Regions from separate parts of the Paenibacillus sp. FSL P4-0127 genome, predicted to be linked through region 1. Evidence: riboswitches for the same ligand, from Rfam matches in the RefSeq annotation. Region 1 holds a riboswitch; each other region holds the start of a gene.

Evidence for each region. A riboswitch is a leader RNA that binds a small molecule or an ion and turns the genes downstream of it on or off. The one in region 1 is predicted to bind thiamine pyrophosphate.
Region 2: another riboswitch for thiamine pyrophosphate. It lies ahead of NYE74_RS13790 (thiamine phosphate synthase); the one in region 1 lies ahead of NYE74_RS11125 (ECF transporter S component).
Region 3: another riboswitch for thiamine pyrophosphate. It lies ahead of tenA (thiaminase II); the one in region 1 lies ahead of NYE74_RS11125 (ECF transporter S component).

The regions. Positions count from the first base shown of each region.
Region 1 is NZ_JBBOWY010000001.1:2,471,313-2,478,891, forward strand. It holds gene NYE74_RS11105 (pyridoxamine 5'-phosphate oxidase family protein) at 1-502, opposite strand, end outside; gene NYE74_RS11110 (aminotransferase-like domain-containing protein) at 899-2,608, shown strand; gene NYE74_RS11115 (AraC family transcriptional regulator) at 2,667-3,452, shown strand; gene asd (archaetidylserine decarboxylase) at 4,431-5,255, opposite strand; TPP riboswitch at 5,413-5,524, shown strand; gene NYE74_RS11125 (ECF transporter S component) at 5,627-6,232, shown strand; gene NYE74_RS11130 (ABC transporter ATP-binding protein) at 6,235-7,579, shown strand, end outside.
Region 2 is NZ_JBBOWY010000001.1:3,085,822-3,093,400, reverse strand. It holds gene NYE74_RS13815 (PTS lactose/cellobiose transporter subunit IIA) at 1-83, shown strand, start outside; gene NYE74_RS13810 (PTS sugar transporter subunit IIB) at 128-427, shown strand; gene NYE74_RS13805 (PTS sugar transporter subunit IIC) at 505-1,809, shown strand; gene NYE74_RS13800 (apiosidase-like domain-containing protein) at 1,900-3,180, shown strand; gene NYE74_RS13795 (hypothetical protein) at 3,251-4,564, opposite strand; TPP riboswitch at 4,740-4,840, shown strand; gene NYE74_RS13790 (thiamine phosphate synthase) at 5,316-5,951, shown strand; gene thiS (sulfur carrier protein ThiS) at 5,964-6,170, shown strand; gene NYE74_RS13780 (thiazole synthase) at 6,176-6,970, shown strand; gene thiH (2-iminoacetate synthase ThiH) at 6,957-7,579, shown strand, end outside.
Region 3 is NZ_JBBOWY010000001.1:3,615,863-3,623,441, reverse strand. It holds gene thiE (thiamine phosphate synthase) at 1-497, opposite strand, end outside; gene thiD (bifunctional hydroxymethylpyrimidine kinase/phosphomethylpyrimidine kinase) at 494-1,321, opposite strand; gene thiM (hydroxyethylthiazole kinase) at 1,318-2,166, opposite strand; gene tenA (thiaminase II) at 2,186-2,893, opposite strand; TPP riboswitch at 3,074-3,177, opposite strand; gene NYE74_RS16280 (alpha-mannosidase) at 3,263-6,511, opposite strand; gene NYE74_RS16275 (AraC family transcriptional regulator) at 6,661-7,579, shown strand, end outside.

The sequences.
Region 1 (7,579 bases):
TTTGCCCGAATTTGAATTTAGCGGTCATCGTCTCCGGGACGATCCGGCATAGCGCCACCGCCTTGAGTTGGCCCGCATATTTGGGGTCGGCCGGATCGATCGGGTTATAGCCGCCTTCGGGCTGGAGCTTTTCCATAAACAAAGTGAACGCATCCGCTTTTTCCTGAAGGTTTTCGACCTTTTCCACCCTTCCGCGGACCATCACGCTTTTGAAAAAGGCCGAAGCCGGACAAGCCAGCAGCGGATCGGTAAAATAGGACGGAATAATCGCATACTCCTTCGCCACGGTGAAGCTGACCCGGGGATCGCGGGCTAGCTGCTTCATTTTTTCCCCGGCCAGACTGCCGTGAAAATAAAAGAACCGTCCGTCGTATACAAAATTCAGCGGAGTCACCCGGCTCCAGCCGTCTTCGCCGACGGTGCCGAGAAAGCCGTAGCTCATCTCCCGCAAAAACTCTTGGACTTCCGTTTCATCCTGCATCGTAAATTCTTTTCTGCGCATATGGTTCGCTCCCTGTTTGTTTTGATATTCAGCATACGCCGCAAATTGACATAAAAAAAGAACCAATTTACATTTAAATTAGTAGGCCAATTTAAGCGTAAGGGAACCAGTAGACTGCTCCTGAATGAAATAAGGCGAACGTTGGTGACGTCAGCTTCGACTTGTATGGAGGACAACGGACATGAGCGCCCTTATTTGCCTGAAAAAACGCCGGTTTGATTTCTAACGGACAGGAGAGTCGCTATTTGCTCGAAAAAGGCCGGATATGTGCACAGAAATGCCGAATAAGGCCTGTGGTGTCCGTTACATTTTGAAAACTGTTGATTTCATCGAAATAGCGGCGCTGGTGTCCGTTAGGATTGGCGAGTGTTAAGCGACCGGGAGGAGACTTTGGAGATGCCTGATTTTACGATAGCTTTGCAGTCGTTCAGCGATAAATACCGCTATAAATATTTAGCCTTGTACCATGCACTCCGTGACGCTATTCATAACGGGACGCTTGCGGAAGGAACGCGGCTGCCGGCCACCCGCGAGCTGGCGGCGATGTACGGCCTGTCGCGCGGGAGCGTCTCCCAGGCTTACGATATGCTGCACGCGGAAGGCTACGTCCGCACGATCGTGGGCAGCGGGACGTTCGTTACCGGGATGCTCGCGCCTCGGCAGGAGACCTCGGATCGCAAGGCGCAGGTTGTTTTGTCGCCATGGGGGCGGCGGGTGGTGTCAGTGATGGACAGGACCGGGAACCAAAGGGACGCCAGGCTTGACGGCGGGACGGCGGGGGACGGCGACGGCGACGGCCGTTTCCCGGGCGCGGCGGCCGCAGCCGTGGCTTCGCCGGAGCCGGCCGGCGTGATCTCTTACCGCGACGGCGGGCCGTGGGAAGCGCTGTTCCCGGCCGCCGAGTGGAAAAGCGCGCTCGCCTGGGCGGCGCGCGGCAAGTCCGGCGGCGCGGGCGGCGACGGCGGCAGCGACGCGGGCGTGAGCGGGGCGTACGGAGCGTACGGGGCGTGCGGGTCCGGCGCGGCCGGAGCTGGCGGAAGCCGCGCCGACACAAAGCGTGCGGGCCTGGACCGCGCTGATCCGGGCGGCGCGGCCGGGGAGAGCGCTGATCCCGGCCGCACTGGCGCGGACCCGCTCGGCGAGCTGGAGCTGCGCCAGGCGATCGCCGCACATTTGCGGCGCAGCCGGGGCATCTCGGCAGATGCGGAGCAAATCTGCCTGTTCAACGGCTCGATGCAGGCGATAACGCTGCTGACCCAGCTGCTGCTGGGGGAAGGCGAACCGGCGGTGCTGGAAGATCCGTGTTACTACGGGATTGCCCGGGCGGTCGCCGCCTGCGGAGGCGTGGCCGTCCCGGCGCAGCTGGACGGCCACGGCATCGTGCCGCGCGATTGGGACGCGCGGCTGCTGTTTGTGACGCCGGGGCGGCAGTTCCCGACCGGCGCCGTGCTCTCCCACGCCCGGCGGCGCGAGCTGCTGAAATGGGCGTCGCGGCGGAACGCGGTCATCGTCGAGGACGACTATGACAGCGAGTTCCGCTGGGGCGGCCGCCCGCTGGAGCCGCTGAAGGCGCTGGACCAGGAGGAGCGCGTCATTTACATCGGCTCCTTCTCCAAGACGATGTTCGCCGCTCTGCGGATCGGCTATGCGGTGCTCCCGCGCAGCCTGGTGCGGGCGCTGGCGAGCGCCAAGGCGCTCTACGAGCCGGCGCCCCCGGCGCGGCTGGAGCAGCGGGCGCTGGCCCGGTTCGTGCGAACGGGCGGCTATGACCGCCATCTGCGCCGGATGCGGCGTTATTACGGCGCCAAGCAGGAAGTGTTCCGCACCCGGCTGGAAAGCGAACTGGGCGGCCTGTTCCGGCTCCAGCCGGCCGACGCCGGGCTGCTGATGTACGCGCTTTGGCGGAAGTCGCCGGAGGAATACCGCGCTTTTCAGGCCGCGGCGACCCGGCGGGGCGTGTTGTTCCGCGACGCCGCCATCTACCGGTTGACCCCGGGCGAGCCGGCCGCTTGCTTTTGTTTTGCCCATTTGGACGAGGAAGCGCTGCTCGAAGGGGTGAACCGCATGAAAGCGGCGTGGATAGATATTCAAGTGAACGGGAATTAAGGGTATAATAAGAGAATAAACATTCATTTTGAAGGATTTTTTTTCGGGAGGGAAGGACATGCTTCACGTTTCACCGTCTTCGTTTATATTGAAGCCGGCTTTTGCCAAAATCGTATGCGAGCCCGGTTGGAAATGGCACAAGCGGGAAAAACCGCTGGATAATTACGACCTGTTTTACGTTTGGAGCGGCGAAGGAACGGTTGTCCTGAACGACCAGCCGATTCCCGTCAGCAAAGGAAGCTGCTTCCTGTTCCGGAAAGGGGATCATACGAGCGCCACGCATAATCCGCAGCGTCCGCTTGTCCTCACGTATATCCATTTCGACGTCAGTGAACCGGTGACCGAAGTGCCGGGACCTTACCGCGTGCTAGAAGATACCCTCGATTTTGAATACATGCTGTCACGTTATGTCCGCCTGTTTCTGGTAAAGGCTTACGCCGCCGAAGAGGAGGCGCGGCTCATCCTTAAACAGCTGCTCATTCAGTTGCTGCGCGAGGAGCGCCAGGTGCCGATGGAGAAAAAAGTCAGCAACCAGCTGCATGAGGTGATCCACGAGGTCGCCAACTACGTGCTCCAGCATCCTGGCTTGCCCCACAAAGTGCAGGACCTGGCGGCGCGCGCCGGGTTGTCCCCGCGTTATTTTTCGATCAAGTTCAAGGAAATCATCGGGATGTCCGTTCAATCGTACATCATCAAATCGCGGATCGACCGCGCCCAGCACCTGCTGCTGCATGCCGGCATGAACGTCACGGAGGTGGCCGACGCTCTCGGATACCGGGACATTTTCTTTTTCAGCCGCCAATTCAAGCAGTATACCGGCAAAAGTCCGTCGGAAATCAGATAATGAAAGCGACCCGGTTGCCTTAAGGATTTTTAAGGTATGCCGGGTTCTTTGCTATTTTTGCCGGATAATGCCGCCATTCGCTTTGAAGGCCTTGTCCGGTCTCTTGTCCGCGAACCTTCTTAAGATTAATTTAAGGTTGGCGACAGGGGGATGTAAGGATAGTCAGGTATGCTATAAAAGAACTAGTAGAATGATCCGGAAATAGTATGGCTTATCTGCGGACAGGGGCCATGGATCACTTTGTTCTATATTAGTCTTGTGCTCAGGAGATGGCGTCCCCATAAAATAGAGGAACTTTAGGGTCTTATTTTCCGAAGTTGAGCCTATTTATCACCATAGGGGAACTTTTGGGTCTTATTTTTCGATGAATAGGTCGAAAGGCGGCCTTTCGCCACTAAATCATGAAAATAGCGCCATAAAATTCCTCTAATTCACGCAACATGGGGGACATCGGCTGAAATAGCGCCCTTTTTTTTCTTTATGTTGTCACCCGAGATCTTCAATAGATTATTTTGTCGTTTTCTCAAGTCTTCACTTGCCATTATGCTGACGTTATTTCCAGAATCGTCTACTAGAAAGAACGTGACCTTTATTCATAAAAGGAATGACATGATCATATGAAATCGCTTTGGAAGTTTGCCCTGCAATTTTTGCTGGCCCATATCGTTAGCGATTTAACCTATAGGCAGCTCGCTTTTTTTCGGCATCCACTCAATAATACATCCATACCCGGGTTCATATTTAAAACCACGCTCGATATGATATTATTTGTGATCGTTGCTGCCGTTGTTTTTATCGGGACCGAGAAAATCCGGCAGATGATCAAATGTCTCAATTAACCAATGAGCCTCAAACTGGAACAGTTATCGAAACAATACGGCTCAAAGCAGGTATTGGCCATCTCGCCTTTATCCTGTGCGTGCTGTGGTTATGCATCGGCTTAGTCAAAATCATCCTCTTTGTACGCTGCCTGCAGCATTAATCCGCGTCCTTGGGAGGCGTCTTCACCTTGGCGCCCGCGGCTGCAAAGCTTCCGAGCGGCTCGCCCATCCGGATCTTCCGTCCCGGTGCGAGCCCCGGCAGCGGGGCAAATGTGCCGTTTTGGGTCAGCAGCACCACGGTGGAGCCGAATTCGAAATAGGCGAGATCGTCTCCCTGGTTCCAGCTTTTCGCCCGTTCGTCGGTATATTTGATGCTGCTGACGTTCATCGCCCCGACTTTGACGAGCGCCACCTCTCCATGCTCATGGGAAATATACGTAATCAGCCGCTCGTTCCGGCATAACACCTTTTTTATATGGCGCATGCCGAAGTCGTTAACCGGATATACCCGGCCTTTGATATGCTCGCTTTCCAGCTTTTTGCCGGTGACGGGGGCATGGATGCGATGATAATCGGTCGGGCTCAAATATAGCACAAAAGCATAGCCATGCTTATACGATTCGATGCGCGGGGAACGGTTGAGCAGTTCCTCAACGGAGTAATCCTGGCCTTTCACGTTTAGAATCGTGCCGGAGCGGATTTCCCCCATAAACGTAATCAGCGCGTCCACGGGGCTGACCATGCCGCCCTGCTCCGCATGAACCGGACGCATGCCCGGCTTTAATTTGCGGGTGAAAAATTCGTTGAGCGTCCGGTATTCCCGCAGTTCTTTTTCCGCTTCATGCAGTGGAATTGCGTACGATTTTGCGAACAAAGGGATCATCATCCGGCTGATTTCCGAATGGGAAAACTTTCCCATCAGCCTGCAAACCGATTTGCGGGAGGACAATTCCGTCATCCACTTCATCCATGCTGCCGCCAAGAAAGCAACCTCCTACTCTTGATGTGCCACTTCCGCTTATCTTGACACAGAACGGGGACGAAATCAACATGAAAGCGGTTTCTCCCGCGCATTGAAACTTGAATGTTTAAAATTTGTTCTTGATGCTTGAAAACGGTTGGTGTATGTTAAAGACAATCGCATACGATACGGGGGCTTGAGTGAATCAGGCTGAGATGGCAGCATATTCCGCTGCGGACCGTTAATCTGATCTGGATAATGCCAGCGTAGAGAATCGAATGTCCGGGATATACCCTGCGTCCATACCCGTGACCTGAGCGCCGCCTGAGCTTATTCTGGCGGTTTTTTGTCGTTTGCGAAAAAAATATATTTTTTGAAAAGGGGAGAAAAACATGCAAGAGGCAGCAACAAAACAAAGCGGCCGCGGGCTGAAGCTGAGCGATCTGCTGGTAACCGTGCTCGTGTCGGTCGTGCTTGGCGTAGTTTATCATTTCTGGAGCTCGGTGTATAACTTATTCTCGCCGCTGTTTCCGCAGGCCGATGAAATCGTCTACGGAATGTGGTTTCTGGCTCCGACGCTCGTATTTTTGCTGATCCGTAAGCCGGGGGTGGCGCTGATCGCGGAAGTGGCCGCAGCTCATGTGGAAATTTTGTTCGGCAGCGAATGGGGCGTTCAGCTTGTGCTGTACAGTGTGCTGCAAGGCTTGGGGGCGGAGCTCGTATTCGCGGCTTTCCGGTACCGCAAATTTTCCGGTTCCGTCGCCGCTTTGGCCGGCATCGGGGCCGCGGTCGGCTCCATCATTCCGGATATTTATTACGGATATGTGCAGGACTATGAAACCTGGCTGCTGATCGCCAAATACGCGATGCGGGCCGTCAGCTCCGCGCTGATCGCCGGCTACTTCGCTTACGGGCTGGCCAAAGCCGTGGAGGCCACGGGCGTGACCACCCTGCTGCGCCCCGTCGATCCCAAAGATTATGCGGCGCTGGATGATTAACCATGGAAACGGCCGTTGAAGTTTGCGATCTTAGGCTGAAATTTCCGGGGGAGACGCGGTTTGTGTTTAAGGATTTGAGCTTTCGGGCTTTTCGCGGGGAAAAAGTGCTCCTGCTCGGCCCCAGCGGGAGCGGGAAATCCACGCTTCTCCAGGTGCTGTCGGGGATTATCCCGCGGCTTGTAGAGGTTCCGATGCGCTGTGCGTCGCAGCGTTTGCCCCGCTCCTGGGGCTATGTGTTTCAGGATCCCGATACCCAGTTTTGCATGCCTTTCGTGGATGAGGAGCTGGCTTTTACGCTGGAAAACCTGGGGGTCCCCAAGCCGGAAATGACCGCCCGGATGGAGGCGGTGCTGGAGGACGTCGGGCTGCGTTTGCCCGAGCTGCACATGCCGATCCAGGCCCTGTCGCAAGGGATGAAGCAGCGGCTCGCTTTGGCTTCGGTGCTGCTCGGCGATCCGGAGGTTTTGCTGCTCGACGAGCCTTCCGCGCTGCTCGATCCCGAAGGGCGCGAGCAGATTTGGCAGTCCGTCAGCCGCATTGCCGAGGGCCGCACGCTGATCATCGTCGAACACCGGATCGAGGAAATTCTGGCGCTCGGACTCGTCGACCGGGTCGCGTTGTTCGGACCGGACGGCCGCCTGCTGGGCCAGGGATCGCCGGAGACGATTTTTGCGGAGTTCCGGCGGGAGTTAAAGGAGTTCGGCATCTGGTATCCCGGAGTTTGGACGGAGTTTCTGGCCGCGCCGGAGGGGCGGCGCCTGCTGGAGCCGGTGCCGGCTCCGGCGCGGAGCGGGGATGGCGGCGGTTCCTCCGCCGGGACGCCGGGCTTTCCCTTGGGCGCTCCCTCGAGCGCTCCGTTCTCGGCGGCTGCGTGCTCCGGCCCAATCCCCGGCCCCGCGCCGCTTGTCGAACTTAAAGGATTTCGCGGGCTGAGGATGGGGAGGCCGGTTATAGAAGTCGAACATGCCGCGGTGATGCCCGGCGATTTTATCGCCGTCACAGGACCGAACGGCGCGGGAAAAAGCTCGCTGCTGCTCAGCCTGATGGGACTTCTGAAAACGGAGGGCGAATACTTTCTGCGGGGCGTCCCGCTGCAGGGGGGCAAGGTCGGCCGCCGCGTCCGCCGGCGTCAGATGGAGCGGGCGGCGCAGGAAATCGGCTTTGTTTTTCAAAACCCGGAATTTCAATTTGTCGCCGACCGGGTGGACGAGGAAGTGACCTTTTCCCTCAGGGAAGATGGGCTTTCCGCAGAAGGGATTCACGAGCGTACGGCGCGGATTTTGCGGCAATTCGGCCTGGAAGGGTACGAGGGGCGGCATCCCTACCAGTTGTCGCTGGGGCAAAAAC
Region 2 (7,579 bases), 610 kb from region 1:
AGGATCATCTGATGTCGGCGATCACGATCCGGGACTTGGCCGAACATATCGTGGACCTTTACAACAAACTGGACCGCCGATGAAAAGAAAACACGCTAAAACTTGCAACGGTTAAGGAGGAAACAACATGAAACAAATTACATTGGTTTGCGCAGCGGGAATGTCGACGAGCATGCTTGTGCAGAAGATGAAAAAGGCCGCAGAGGCGCAAAACCTGGAGGTCGAAATCAGAGCCACTTCCGAAAGTTCCTTTAAAGAGTACGCGGACAAGACGGATGTCCTGCTCATCGGACCGCAGGTCGGTTATCTGGAAGGCGATTTCAAAGCAAAATATGAACCCCAAGGCATCAAAGTAAGCGTTATTAATACGATGGACTACGGGATGATGAACGGGGAAAAAGTGCTTGCCGACGCTTTGGCCCTTTGAGGCAAGCGCTTAATCCGCACAAATGGAAGCGTTCTCCAGCATCTCATTATGAAGCCTTGAGCAGGAGTTGAAAATTTATGAACAATCAACCAAAGTTCTCGCACAAACTGCAAAGAGCGGCCGGGAAAATTCAGCAAAACCGTTACATGAGCGCCATTTCCAACGGGCTGATGTCCACCCTTCCCTTCTTGATCATCGGCGCCTTCGCCACGCTTTTCTCCGCGCTGGCGTGGGAGCCTTATCAGAACTTCATCGCCCCGGTGAAGGGCATTATCGGTCTGGCCTCGACGATGACCACCGGGATTATCGCATTATATGCGGTGTTCTTCATCGCCTACAGGCTGGCTCAAGCTTTCGACAAAGACCCGCTGCTTCCCGCGGCTACCGCCTTGCTCTCATTTTTAATCGTCACCCCCGTACAGACTTTTGATACGGTGCGGGCGTTGCCGCTGCAATGGCTGGGGGCGCAAGGATTATTCGTCGCCATGATCGTCGGCCTGCTCGCCGCGCGCCTGTATATCTGGATCGTCGACCGCAATTGGACGCTTAAAATGCCGGACAGTGTTCCGCCAACCGTGGTTAAAACCTTTTCCGGACTGATTCCCGCCATTCTGGTGGCTCTGGTGTTCGTCGTTGTAGCCGGACTGTTCATGCAAACGTCTTTCGGCACGGTCCATGAATTTATTTACACGTATTTGCAGGTACCGCTGGAAGGACTCGGCGGATCGCTTGGAGCCTTGATTATCGCCGTGCTGATTATGCAGGCGCTGTGGATGTTCGGCATTCATGGGGCCATCGTTATCCTGGCGATCGTGAAGCCGATTTGGATGAGCCTGGACTTGGCCAATCTCGAAGCGTTTCAAGCCGGAGCTCCGCTGCCGAACATTATCGGCGTCGCTTTCTGGTCCATCTTCTGCAACTATGCGCCGATGCTGGGGTTTGCCCTGCTGCTGGTGTTTATGGCCAAAAGCAAGCAGCTGCGCACCATCGGCAAGCTGGGCCTTCCGGGAACCTTCTTCTCGATTCACGAACCGCTGATCTTCGGGATTCCGGTCGTATTGAATCCTATATTGGCCATTCCGTTTGTGGCGGCTCCGCTTGTGTGCGCGGTGCTTGGATACGCGGCGACTACGGTCGGCCTGTTGCCGGCGCCGATTGGAATTTATCCGCCGTTTGGCACACCTATTGTTGCGCTTGGTTTTATTGAGGGCAGCTGGAAATTGGCCGCAGCGCAGCTGGTGCTGGTTCCGATTTGCATGCTGATTTACTATCCGTTCTTCCGGGCGCTGGACAAACAGCTCTTGAATAAAGAACGCGCAGCCGAGGAAAAAAATAAGCAAGAAGGGTCCGACGTAGCCACAGTAAGTCCGGTTTCCCTATAATAGTATTATAAAGAGGAACAAAACGAAAAACGGCGGGCAATTTACACCATCCGCCGTTTTTCGCCATTACGATAGCTGGAGCGATAGCCTATGATCAAACTTGGAATATCCGCAAACAAACGTTATTTCGTGCATGAGGACACGCCTTTTTTCTATTTGGCCGATACCGTCTGGAGCGCATTTACCAACATTACCCTGGAGGAATGGGCCTACTATCTGGATTACCGCAAGCAGCAAGGCTTTAATGTGCTGCAGATGAATTTGCTGCGGCAATGGGATGCCAGCGGCAGTGAGCTAAAGTATGAGCCTTTCGCCAGCGATGCGGACGGGAGTTACAATTTTTTCGAATTCAACGAATCCTATTTCGACAGGGCGGAAACGATGGTGCAAATGGCGGTAGACAGAGGTTTTGTCCCCGCGCTTGTCCTGTTATGGTGCAATTATATCCCGGACACCTGGGCTGCCAAGCTGCGGGAAGAGAAGAAAATGCCGCTGGAAGCGGTAGAGTCCTACGTCCGCTATGCGGCCAACCGGTTTTCTAAATATTACCCGATCTATGTGATCAGCGGAGATACCGACTTTCCCTCCGAACGCGCCAACCAATATTACTTGACCGCGCTGCGCACCGTGAAGCAGCATAGTCCGCAGTGTTTGACCACGCTGCATATTCAAGGCAGACTGGCGATGTTGCCCGATGAATTTTCCGGCAATCCCGATCTCGATTTCTATATGTACCAGTCCGGCCACAATTCGCAATTTCAAGCAACGGCGTATACGTTGGCCCAGGAATTTTACAATAAGCCTGCGACCCGGCCGGTCATCAATTCCGAACCCTGCTATGAACAGATGGGCTACAGCCGCCGGGTTTACGGCCGCTTTACCCGGGCCGATGTCCGCAAAGCCGCCTGGCAAAGCCTGCTTTCCGGGGCCGCAGCGGGTGTGACTTACGGGGCGCACGGTATCTGGAGCTGGCATCAAAAAGGCCGGCGCTTCGGCGTGACCGGCGAAGGCTTCGACAGCCCTTACGATTGGCGGTCCGCGCTAAAATTTGAAGGAGCCTGGGATTACGGGTTTGCCAAACGGCTGTTTGAGCTATACGGCTTGGCCGATCTGCGCCCCTGGAATATTGTGCTGAAGAACACGGAAGAAATCCGCGCGGCCGCCACCGCCGGCCTCGGCAAGATGGCCGTTTATGTGCCGGTCAACACCGTGCTGAAGCTGGATGCCGACCTCGGCGGCTACGAATTTACGCTTATCGACCTGGAGCACCGGCGATTCGCGGTCCCTCAGGTTACCGTCCGCGAGAACATCACGATCATTGAAATGCACGAATTCGAAGCGGATGTTTTGTTGATCGGCAGCAAAAAATGATATTCCCATCTATTGAACGAGAAGAGCCGTGCTCAACACGGTTCTTCTATTTATTATCATAACTTGCAAATTACTTCGTATAAGCCACAAACATATAAGTTTCCCCTTCGGCCAAACCGCTGACGGTATAAGAAGCTTCACCGGAGATCGGGATCGTCTCCCTTACTCCGTCCCAGCCGATAACTTCCAGCTTGTAAGTCCCGTCCGGCAAGCCATCAATGGTAAAGGAGCCGCCGCTATGATCGGTCCAATAATTCAGGTTCTGCCACACCCACATCCATTTGCCGTTTCCGCTAAGCACATATTCTCCGCTTTGCTTGGGATCGAGCGAAGCAAACGACATCCCTCTTGTCGCTCGGATCACGTACTCCAGCGTTTTGCCCCGAGCCGTCGGCACCCACGAATCCGCGCTCAGACTTAAACCGTAATAACCGTCGGCGGTCGTCGAATTAAAGAGGCACCACGGAAACGCAAATTGGGTGGCCGGGGTTTGGCCGTCATTTTTCACGACCCCGAGATTATCCCAAATCGCCGTCAGAAAGCCTTTGGCCGCTTCTTCTTCGGTGATCGCGCGTTTCTTGAAGTTGAACTCCGTCGAGTAAAAGTGGATATCCGCCGTAATGCCGGAAGCCTTTTTGACGGAATCAAAGTTGTTCTGTGCAGAATGTTTGTAAGTTCCCTTTATAGGCGCGTATTGAACATCGTAGTAGGTATGCAAATCGATACCGTCGAGTTTGCCGGAATTATACAAATCGGCGATCGCCGGCCCGTAACCTCTAAGGGTAAAATCACTGTGCGAATTCGCTCTGGCAAATCCGCCGGGATTTACTTTCAGGGACGGATCGACCGAATGCACACCGTCCGCCAAACCTTCAAGCGCATTGTGATAATCCGTTTTGGAGATCGCATTTTCCACATCGGGCTCGTTGATCGCCGTATAAATGCTAATCCCCCAGTCCTGTATGCCGCTCTTCTGGGCCCATGTTCCGTTTGGACGGAAACGTTCGGCGAAAGCCTGGCCGATACTGTACCATTTATCGTAGTCGCCGATCGGCAATCCATTGTCCGCATAAGAACCGTAGTATTCGAACAGGATCATCGGCGTAATTCCGTATTTGTAGGCTTGAAGCATCATCTTGTCGAGCCGTTCGGGAGTTGGCGTACCATTCGCATAATAATATTGGGGGTACACGTTGACGCGGGCCATTCCGGCCCCGATAGCGTTAAGCCCCTCAAAACGTTTGGTTTGTGTCGTACTGCCATCGGTGAAATTACCGCCCCCCATCATCGAACCGATATCTTGGGCAGAGGCTGATCCAAGCGCATTTTGGCCAAGCAGCATAATAGCAAGCACTGCAATGAACACCGTAATTTTCCGTTTCATTTCTTCATTTTCTCCTTCATTAGAAAATTTACTAAAATTTACTGACGATTCATTTATCGGATATTTTAGCAAAGGCGTTGATAGTCCGAAATATTCATTTTATTATTTAAATTTATAATTGTTATTTTCTGGTTAAGCATGTATAGTGTATATTAAAATAAAACAATTCAATATCGATCGACACTAGGGGTGCCGCAAGGCTGAGACGAATGCAAATTCGGACCCTTTGAACCTGAACCGGTTAATACCTGCGTAGGGAAGTGGAGAGTTAAGAATGGATTGATGCCTGTCATGGCTTATTTCCCGTTATTGTTCTTAGCCGCCCTCCTGAAGGAGGGCGGTTTTTTGGCGTTTATTTTGGCTAACCACCAAAAACGGCGCTTGGCAAAACAATCGAATAGCCAGAAACCAGGGCTGCCCAAGAAACTCGAGCTCCTGAAAAAATAAGGATACAAAATGGCCTTAGTCCGATGATATCTGTTCATTTAGGAGAAATAGAGTAAATTTATGCCTCTATCTTCCCCCGCCGCAAGGAAATGCCCGTGTTCCGGACCATTCATAGAAAAATAAGTACTTAAAATGCCGCTAACGGAGATGAACAGGCTTGGATTCCCGAAATAAGTACATAAAGAGCCGCTATTTTGAAGGCCGACGCTGCCCCGGTCGTTCCGGCAATCGCCTGTCAAGCAGCGATTTCTAGGTTAAGCCTTTATTTTTAGCATTGAATAATGGAACTGGGAGTGATATCCGCATGATGAACCGTCACCCAGCTTATGCTGCGCCTGAACTTCATCTTATATCGGCCGAGGGAATCAAGAGCCATGAGCTGCTGAGCGTTGCGGCGGCTGTTCTTCCTTATGTCGATTACATTCATTTGCGCGATAAGCAGCTTTCGGCCAAAAAGCAGTTCGAGCTGGTGAAGCTGCTGCGCCAAGCGGGAGTACCGCTGGAAAAAATCGTCATCAACGACCGGCTGGATGTTGCGCTGGCCGCGGGAGCGGCAAATATTCAACTGGCGGGCCACAGTCTTCCGGCAGCTTCCGTACGCTCTCTTGCCCAAGGAATGCGAATCGGATGTTCCGTGCATTCTGCCGAAGAAGCAGCTCAGGCCGCGAGTGAGGGAGCGGATTACTGTCTTTTTGGCCATGTCTATGATTCATCCAGCAAACCCGGCCTTCCCGGGCGCGGGCTTAACATGCTGGCCGAGGTCTGCGCTCGCTGCCCGGTTCCGGTCATTGCCATCGGAGGAATACGGCCGGATAATGCGGGGGATGTCATCCGAAACGGTGCACAAGGCATTGCCGTCCTGTCCGGCCTCCACTCTGCCGCGGACCCAGCGGCGCACGCCAAATCCTATCGTGACGCCATCCATGCCGCGTGGCCCTGAGAGGAGGTGAAAATGTTGCAGGTACATCTAAATGGCAAAGACACCCTGCTGAAAGAAGATTGCGTTACGGTGGACGATTTATTGGCTGACAGCCCGTGGAATAAGGAAAAAATTTTGATTGAGCTGAACGGGACGGTTGTCCGAAAAGAGGCGTATGCCAATACCCGGCTGGCCGAGGGTGATCGCATCGAGCTTGTACATTTTGTAGGAGGAGGCTGATAAGCATGGAAGATGTATTTCACATTGGCGGCAAGGCGTTGTCCAGCCGAGTATTTATCGGAACCGGCAAATATAACCGCAACACGCTGATTCCCGAAGTGATCGCAAGGTCGGGAGCGGAAGTGATTACTGTAGCGTTAAGGCGGGTTAACCCGGACTGGGAGGAGGAAAATCTCCTTCACCATATCCCGCCGCATATGACGCTTTTGCCGAACACTTCCGGCGCCCGTAGCGCCGATGAGGCCATCCGGATCGCCCGGCTTGCCCGGGCGGCGGACATGGGCCATTGGATCAAATTAGAGGTGATTAATGATCAAAGATACCTGCTCCCGGACAATATGGAGACGATCAGAGCCACGGAAGTGCTGGCCGCCGAGGGATTCGCCGTGTTCCCGTATATGAACCCGGATCTGACGGCTTCCTTCCGGCTAAGGGATGCGGGAGCCGTGGCGGTCATGCCGCTGGGTTCCCCGATCGGCAGCAACCGGGGCCTGCGCACCAAAGAGCTGATCGGCATGATGATCGAAGAAGCGGGGCTGCCTGTCATCGTGGACGCCGGCATCGGCCGGCCTTCGGAAGCGGCGGAAGCGATGGAAATGGGAGCCGCTGCCGTCTTACTGAACACGGCGATCGCCACCGCGCGCGATCCGCTTGGCATGGCGGAAGCGTTCCGCGGTGCGGTAGCGGCGGGCAGACAGGCCTATCTGGCGGGATTGGGCCCGGTGCAGCAAGAAGCGGTTGCCTCCTCCCCATTAACCGGTTTCCTGGACGAAGAGGAGCGGACAAGTGAGTTTTTATAACAAACTATTGTCGTTGGAACAGTTTTCCTTTCAGGAGCGCTGGCCGCAATATTCCGCTGCGGATATTAAGCGGGTGCTGGCAAAGCGAAGAATAAATGAAGAGGATCTGCTCGTTTTGCTGTCCCCGGCGTCCGGAAAGCACCTGGAGGAGATGGCGCAGATGGCCCGGCAGGTGACCCGGAGCCAGTTCGGTCATACCGTACAGCTGTTTACCCCGATGTATGTGTCCGATTTCTGCGTGAATCACTGCGAATATTGCAGCTTTAGTTCTATCTACGATTTTCCGCGCAGGAAATTGGATATGCAAGAAGTCGAACAGGAAGCGGCCGCGATCGCCTCTACCGGCATCCGCCATATTTTGCTGCTAACCGGCGAATCGCGCAAAGACTCTCCGGTCAGCTATATTAAGGATTGCGTCAAGGTTTTGCGCGGGCATTTTGCTTCGCTCGGCATTGAAGTGAATCCGATGTCCGTCACCGAATACAGGGAGCTCGCCGAGGCGGGAGTTGACAGTTTAACCGTCTTTCAGGAGGTTTATCATCGGGGAACATACGGGAAGCTGCATATTAAAGGCCCCAAGCGTAATTTTAAAAACCGCATCGACGCGCC
Region 3 (7,579 bases), 1.1 Mb from region 1:
CCGCATTCGCGCAGCCGCCGGATGAAGCCGGGGCCCTGCGGCTCGCGGGCATCGGCTTTGGACGCGGTCGGATAGATCGGCCCGATGCCGAGATAGTCCGCGCCGCTGTGAATGGCCAGCCGGGCTTCTTCCACGGTATGCGCGGATACGCCGAGAATCCGCTCCCCGATCCGCGCGCGGACCCGGCCGGCCGCTTCGTCGTCCTGGCCGACGTGAATTCCGTCCGCATCTATCGCCAGGGCCAAGTCGACATCGTCGTTAACGATAAAAGGAACCCCCGCCCTGCGGCAGGCGGCCTGCAGCTGTTCGGCGAGCCTTAGCTTCGGCCCCCCGGTCAGCGCGCCGGGCCCCTTTTCCCGGAATTGAATCATCGTTGCGCCTCCGGCCAGTGCCTGCTCGGTCACCTGCAGCGGATCTTGCCGGCAGTTGGCGCTGCCGATCACCAGGTACACGCCGAGGGATTTGCGCATAGCCGCTGCTGAAATACGCCCGTTCACGGCCGCACCCCCTGTTCCTTCCTGCGCCGGTATGCCCAATGATTCGTCGGGCCGTGCCCCAGCCCCAGGCCAAGCTCGTCTTCGATCGCCGCCTGAATGAACGCCCGCGCGGTCGATATCGCCTCGGCGGCGGCCGCTCCCTTCGCCAGCTCGGCCGCGACCGCCGCGGAGAAGGTGCACCCCGTACCGTGCGTATGCCGCGTCATGATCCGCCGTCCGCCGAACTCGGTAAAACCGGCGCCGTCATACAGCAGGTCGACGATCCGCCCCCTTCCGCTCTCGTCATGCCCGCCTTTGATGACGACGTGCTTCGCCCCGAGGCTGTGGATGCGCTTAGCCGCCTCGCGCCGGCCGGCCATGCCGGTGATCGGGATGCCGGATAACGCCTCGGCCTCGGGGATATTCGGCGTCACCACCTGCGCCAGCGGCAGCAAATACTCCTTCAGCGCCGCAACCGCTTCGGGCTGCAGCAGCGCGGCGCCGCCTTTGGCGATCATAACCGGGTCGACGACGACCCGGACCCAGCCGAAAGCGCGGATTTGCCCCGCCACGGCGCGGATAATTTCGGCGCTGAACAGCATCCCGGTTTTCAGTGCGTCCGGGGCCAGGTCCGAGCCGACCGCCCCGATTTGCTCCGCCGCGGCCTCCGGCGGCAGCGGGTACACGTTCCGCACGCCCAGCGTGTTTTGGACGGTGACGGCGGTAATCGCCGACATGCCAAACACGCCCAGCTCCTGGAACGTTTTGAGGTCGGCTTGAATGCCGGCCCCGCCGCCGCTGTCCGACCCGGCGATCGTCAGCGCCTTCCGGACCGCGCCGCTCATCCGAGCCACCACCCGCCGGCCGCGGAGGCTTCCCGCTCGCTGACCGCCGCATGGCCTTTCAGCGAGTGCGGGTGCAGCTTGGCCAGCTCGTCGAGGAAGGCGATCTGGAAGCTGCCGGGCCCGGCGGACGCAGTACGCTCCGCGGCGCGGGACGCGGCGGCGCCGTAGAACGCCAGCCCGGCGGTGCCGGCCAGCAGCACGTCGCGTTCCACCGCGGCGAAGGCGCCAAGCACCGACGTGAGCAGGCAGCCCGTGCCGGTCACCTGCGTCAGCAGCGCGTCCCCGCCGCTGACGGCCCGGCACAGCTTCCCGTCGGTGATCACGTCCTCGCGTCCGGTGACGGCGACGACGGTGTTCAGCTTCCGTGCCGCCCGCACGGCCAGCTCCGCCTGATCCCCGCCGCTGCTCTCCCCGGCGTCCACGCCCTTGATGTCGCGGCTTTCCCCGAGCAGGTGGGCGATTTCCGCCGCGTTCCCCCTTAGTAGCGACACTTTGACCTCGCGCAGGATGCGCAGCGCCGATTCCGTGCGGAAGCGCGTCGCTCCCGCCCCGACCGGGTCCAACAGCACCGGAACTCCATGGGCGTTCGCCGACGACCCGGCGATGATCATCGCCTCGACCTGGGCGGCGGACAGCGTTCCCAGGTTCAGCACGAGGGCGCCGGCGATCTTGGCCATATCGGCCGCTTCCTCCGGTGCGTAAGCCATCACCGGGGATGCGCCAAGCGCGTACAGGCCGTTGGCCGTAAAATTGGTTACGACGACGTTGGTCATATTGTGCACGAGCGGTTTCGCGTTCTGCACTTTTGTAAGCAAAGCGGATAATTCTTTTTCCAATATGCTCATTTGTAGTTCGCCCCCTTCGTTAATTCGCCCGCGACAACGGGTCATCGCTCCGCCGGCCCGTTTGCACCGGCCATTCCTCCAGCTTGTAGGCCATGTCCCAGAACAGGTACTCCAGTTGGCAGCTTTGCATGAAATGCTCCTCCATCCTCCGCCGTTCCGCTTCCGCCGCGGTTTCCGCCCATTGATCGAGAACGTCCCGGAACCGCTGCGTCACGTCCGTCACCCGGCCGCCGTAAAACTGGATCCAATCGTGAAAAGGATGTTCCGGCGCCGGCCTCACTTCCGCCAGCAGCTTGCGGCCGATTTCCAGATACGTCCAGGGGCAGGGCAGCAGCACGGCCAAGATTTCGCCCAAACTGCCTTCATGCGCTACCGTCAGCATGTGGCGGATGTAATGATGCGCAGACGGCGCCAAGGGGAAACCCTGCAGATCTTCAAAACGGACCCCTGCGACAGCGCAAAAATTTTGGTGCGGATGGATTTCACTGTTCAAAATAAAAGAGATCTGCTCGTTGAACAGGGCGATATCGCCGCGGCTTTCGCACTTCGATATGGCGATCCCGTAGATCCGCATGTACGCGTTCAAATACTCGTAATCCTGTTTGACGTAATGAATCAATTGCTCTTTCTGCAGATTGCCGTCGGCGATTCCCCGCACAAAAGGATGCTCAAAAATCGCTTCAAAAACCTCGTCCGCCCGCTGGCGCAGCGTTTGCGTAAAACTCATCGTCTCCACCTCCGATAAAATGTGAACTGCGATACAGGAGCATCCATCGTAAGGGCGTAGGGGCTTAGGGTCGGGTGAGAGGCGGGCCGCTTACGAGACAGCAAAAAAGCCGCCCCGTAGAGGGAGCGGCTTGAACGCGCAAAACCTGTCGCATGATACTTGCGATAACGTGCGGACGGCGCGATACCGGCTCCACTTTCCTACGCTAGTACGAACTAGATCAGGTTCAAAGGGTCCAAGATACGCTCTTGTCTCAGCCGAATACGGCGCCCCTAGTGGAATTTCCTATTCGATTCACTATCACTACTTTACCTGGATCTTCCTGGAGTGTCAATCCGCGTTGAATGCTTGCCGGGCACCCCCGCCGCCTTAGCGGAACTCGAGCCGGACCGTTTTGATCTCATACGGCGAAATCTGCAGTTCGGCAGGACCCCGATTGAGTTCGCCGGCAGGGCGTTCCATCAGGTCGGTTTCCTGCCAGGAGACAAAAGTGAGATCGCTCTCCAGGCGAATCGTCCCCCGGCCCCCTTTATACTCGTGGAAGCGGACGATCAGAGCGTCGCCGTCCTCCGCTTTTTTGACCGCGTCGATCGCTGCTTCGCCGCTGCCGCTGACGCGCACGGCCCGCAGCAAGGAGAAATTGGATGCCGCCGCTTGGCCGCGCGTAGCGTACACCGGCTGATTCAGGAGCGCGGCGGCCTGTACGGTTTCGCCTTCGGACCAATGCCCCTCGTGCGGATACAGCGCATACGTGAACGTATGCTCCCCGCGATCGGCCTCCGGATCGGGGTAAGTCGCCGATTTCAGCAGCGACAGCCTGATCACATTGTCTTTAATGTCATGGCCGTATTTGCAGTCGTTCAGCAGGCTGACGCCGTAACCGTGATCCGACAGATCCGCCCACTGATGCCCGACCGTTTCGAACCGGGCCAAATCCCAGGAGGTGTTCCAATGCGTCGGGCGTTTGACGTTGCCGTACTGGATGTCGTAGGTGGCCTCCGTCGCCCGCACATCCACCGGAAATGCGACCTTTAAAAGCTGCTGGCGCTCCTGCCAATCCACCTCCGTCCGGAACTCGATCCGCCGGTCACCCGAGTACAAGATCATCCGCTGGCTGATCGTGGAGTTCATATACCGCCAGGTAAAAGCGACTTCCGCCCGCAGCTTGCCGGCCTCAACCCGGCATTCCTTCAGATCTTCAACCTCGCGCATCTTCTCCTGATAAAAAATATCGATATCCCAAGCTTCAAACATTTTCGGCTTGTCTTCGAACACCTGGAAGACGTTGCCGCGTTCCCCCGGGGCGAGCACCTCGCGGCCGGCAGCCCGGTCGAACACCGAGGTCAACTGGCCATGTTCGTTCCAAGCGATCCGATACAGCGGAGTCTCGATGCCGTTCGGCAGCACTTTAAACGGCGTTTCTATGGCCGCTTCGCTTCCCGCAGACGCTCCTTGCGAAGCGGTTGCCTCCTCCTTCCAGCCTTCAGAGCCGCGGCTTATCGCCATAAATCCCAACGGAGGAACGTTTTCCACCTTTACCCATACCGTGCTTCCGTCAAACTCGGCGGCGAGCTCCCGGCCGCCGGCATCGGTCCAGCGGCCGCCGGGTTCGGCGCCATGGACCGGGACCAGGCCGCTATACGTCCAAGAGGACGGATTCCAAACGGTATAGGTCGGCTCACCTTCCGTGGCGCCGATGACAGCATCGCCGGACACGGCAGCGCCCGCCGCAGCGGCATCGTTTGCTGCATCGCCGGCCACCCGGCCCCCGGTCAACGCGCGGATCGCCTGGCTGCGGCATTCCTGCAGCAGCGCCGCGGCATGCTCGTATTCCAGCTTGGAGTCGCGGTACACTTCGGGAATCGACGAGCCTGGAATAATGTCGTGGAACTGATTGCGCAAAATCGTTTTCCAGCTTTCGTCCAGCTTCGCTTTCGGGTACGCGGCCCAGTCACCCCCGCCCAGCAGCGCCTCCAAGCTGAGCAGCCATTCGGCGTCGCGGGAGAGCAGTTCGAGCTTGCGGTTCATTTTTTTGTTGTAAGCCTGGCTCGTATAAGTGCCCCGGTGGTACTCAAGATACAGCTCGCCGTCCCATGTGTGGACATAACGGTCCGCCTTTTCCACCGTCTCGTGCAGTTTGGCGAAATATTCGTCGGCCCGCCCGGTGACGACGTTCGGCAGCCCCGGCATCGCTTCGAGGCGGCGCCGCAGCTCCAGATGCTCCCGGTTGACGCCGCCGCCCCCGTCTCCGTAACCGTAGGACAGGAGCAGCTCTTTGTTGATTTCCTTGTCCCGGTACGTATCCCAGATGCCCTGCACGCTGGACGCTTCGATATTGCCGTTGTAGGTGTACCACCAGAAACTGCCGTCCTGCGGGGTGGTGATGAAATGGGTCAGCACTTCGCTGCCGTCGATCCCGCGCCATTTAAACGTGTCGTGCGGCATCCGGTTGTATTGGTTCCAGCTGATTTTGGTCGTCATGAACGTATCGAAACCCGACTTGCGCAGGATTTGCGGCAAAGCCCAGCTGTACCCGAAAACGTCGGGCAGCCACAAATATGTGCATTCCGCACCAAACTCTTCGCGCAGAAAACGGGTGCCGTACAGCAGCTGCCGCACCAGCGATTCGCCGCTCGTCAAATTGCAGTCGGCTTCCAGCCACATCCCCCCGGCCGCCTCCCAGCGGCCTTCCTTGACCCGTTCCTTGATTTGCTCGTAAAGCTCCGGGTAATCCTGCTTCAAATACTCATACAGTTGAGGCTGCGTTTGCAAAAAAACGTATTCCGGGAACATTTCCATCAGCCGCAAAACGGTGCTGAAGGAGCGGGCCGCTTTTTCCCGGGTATGCTTGAGCCGCCACAGCCAGGCCACGTCGATGTGCGTATGCCCGATGCAGCGAACCGTGACCGGCGACGACTTGGGCAGCGCCGAAATCGCCCGCGTCAGCTGCTCTTCGGCCGCCGCCAGCGAGTCATAAAACGCCTCGGAGCCCGGCTGCGACCAATCGATCCGCAAAAACGCCCGGTCCAGCGCCGTCAGCAGGTCGGTCCGTTCGGGAGCGTGTTTATGTAGTACTTCCACGGTCTGCATCACGGCCCGGGCCGTATAATACAGACGGTCGACCGTCCCGTCGAGCCAAGCGATTTCCGCCCGCTTCAGCCTGTGCTCCTGGACCTGCGGCTTACCTCCGCCCTCCAGACCGGACCAAAGCCGAAATTGCAGCAGCACGGAAGTTCCGGCGGCTTCTGCGGGGAAAAACACCTCCTGATGGTTGGAGTCCACCCCTTGATAAGGCTCTCCGTTGACATACAGCAATGACTCGAAGCCGGAGTTGTTCCCTCCGCCCGTCTTCCCGAAATCAAATACCCCGACGACCCGGCGGCCTTTCCACGTTTGGGGAATTACCGTCTCGGCCTCCAGCCACAAGTAAAGGTCGCGGCCTTCCCAGCGTTCACCGGCCGGCATCGCGCTCCACTCCCCGCCCTTCGGCGGTCTGGCTGCGATCCGCCCTTCCTCGTCGACCAACGCGCGGAATTCGGCGATCGGCACCGCATCGCGGTAGCGATAAGCTTCAAGCTCGCGAATCCGTGCGTTTAATTTTTCTTCCGTCCAAAACATGAACTGCGTTCCTCCCTTGGAGCAAGTTTCAACTTTTGACTTCACCCCCATTTTGCGTTCCGGGACGGCCTGAAGTAAATTACTAATCCTCATCAATTTTTGTCCTATTATGATATGATTGGGGCAAAGGAACAAAAAGGAGCATCTCTATGGACTTGAAAAAATGGAGGCAAGAGCTGGCCTCCGTGCTGAACGGGCTGTGCCGCGAAATCCGGGTCGATGACGCCGTGATCGACTGGGCCGATATCGTGATCGAACAAACCGGCGGCGCCGGAAGATGCCCGGCCCACGCCCACACCTGGTACGAATTTAACTACGTATTGTCCGGCCGGATGCAAACCCGGTTTATGGACAAAGACGTCATGGTCCGCGAAGACGAGTTTTTCCTGATCCCTCCGGGCATGACCCATTCCCATATATACTATCGTGACGATCCGCACGAGGGCGTTTGTTTTCGTTGGCGGTTCAGGCCCGTATCCGGCACCCGCCCGGATGCGGGCGGGCAGGGCTTGTTCGAACGGCTGAGCCTGCTCAAAGACTGGCCTCCCGGCGCTTACCGCGACGATTACGGAATTCGGCCGCTGCTGGTCCAGCTGTTTCACGAGGCGGAAGCGGGCCGCTCCCCGCTTTATTTGCAGCTGCTGCTCGTGCAGTTCCTGGAAATTTTAACTTCGATTCCGGGCTCCGGTCGCCTGGCTATAGCGGAGCCGGGCGAAACCAAGGACGCCCTCGTTCGCAAGGTGGAAATCTATTTGGAGGATTTTCATGGAGAACGCCTGAACGTGGAGGAACTGGCCGCTTCCCTGCACATGAGCTACGGCCATCTTTCCCGGCTTTACAAGCGGAAGACGGGGCGGACCCTCATCGAGGAAATGAACCGGATCCGCCTGGCCAAAGCTTGCGAGCTGCTGCTTAAGCCCGAGCTATTGGTCAAAGAGGTGGCGGAGCAGTCCGGCTTCCCGGATATTTACTATTTCAGCAAGGCATTCAAGAAAAAACACGGCGTTAGCCCGCAGGCCTACCGCAAACAGCATTTGGGCCGGGAGGAACCTCGGCAGGGGCAACGTC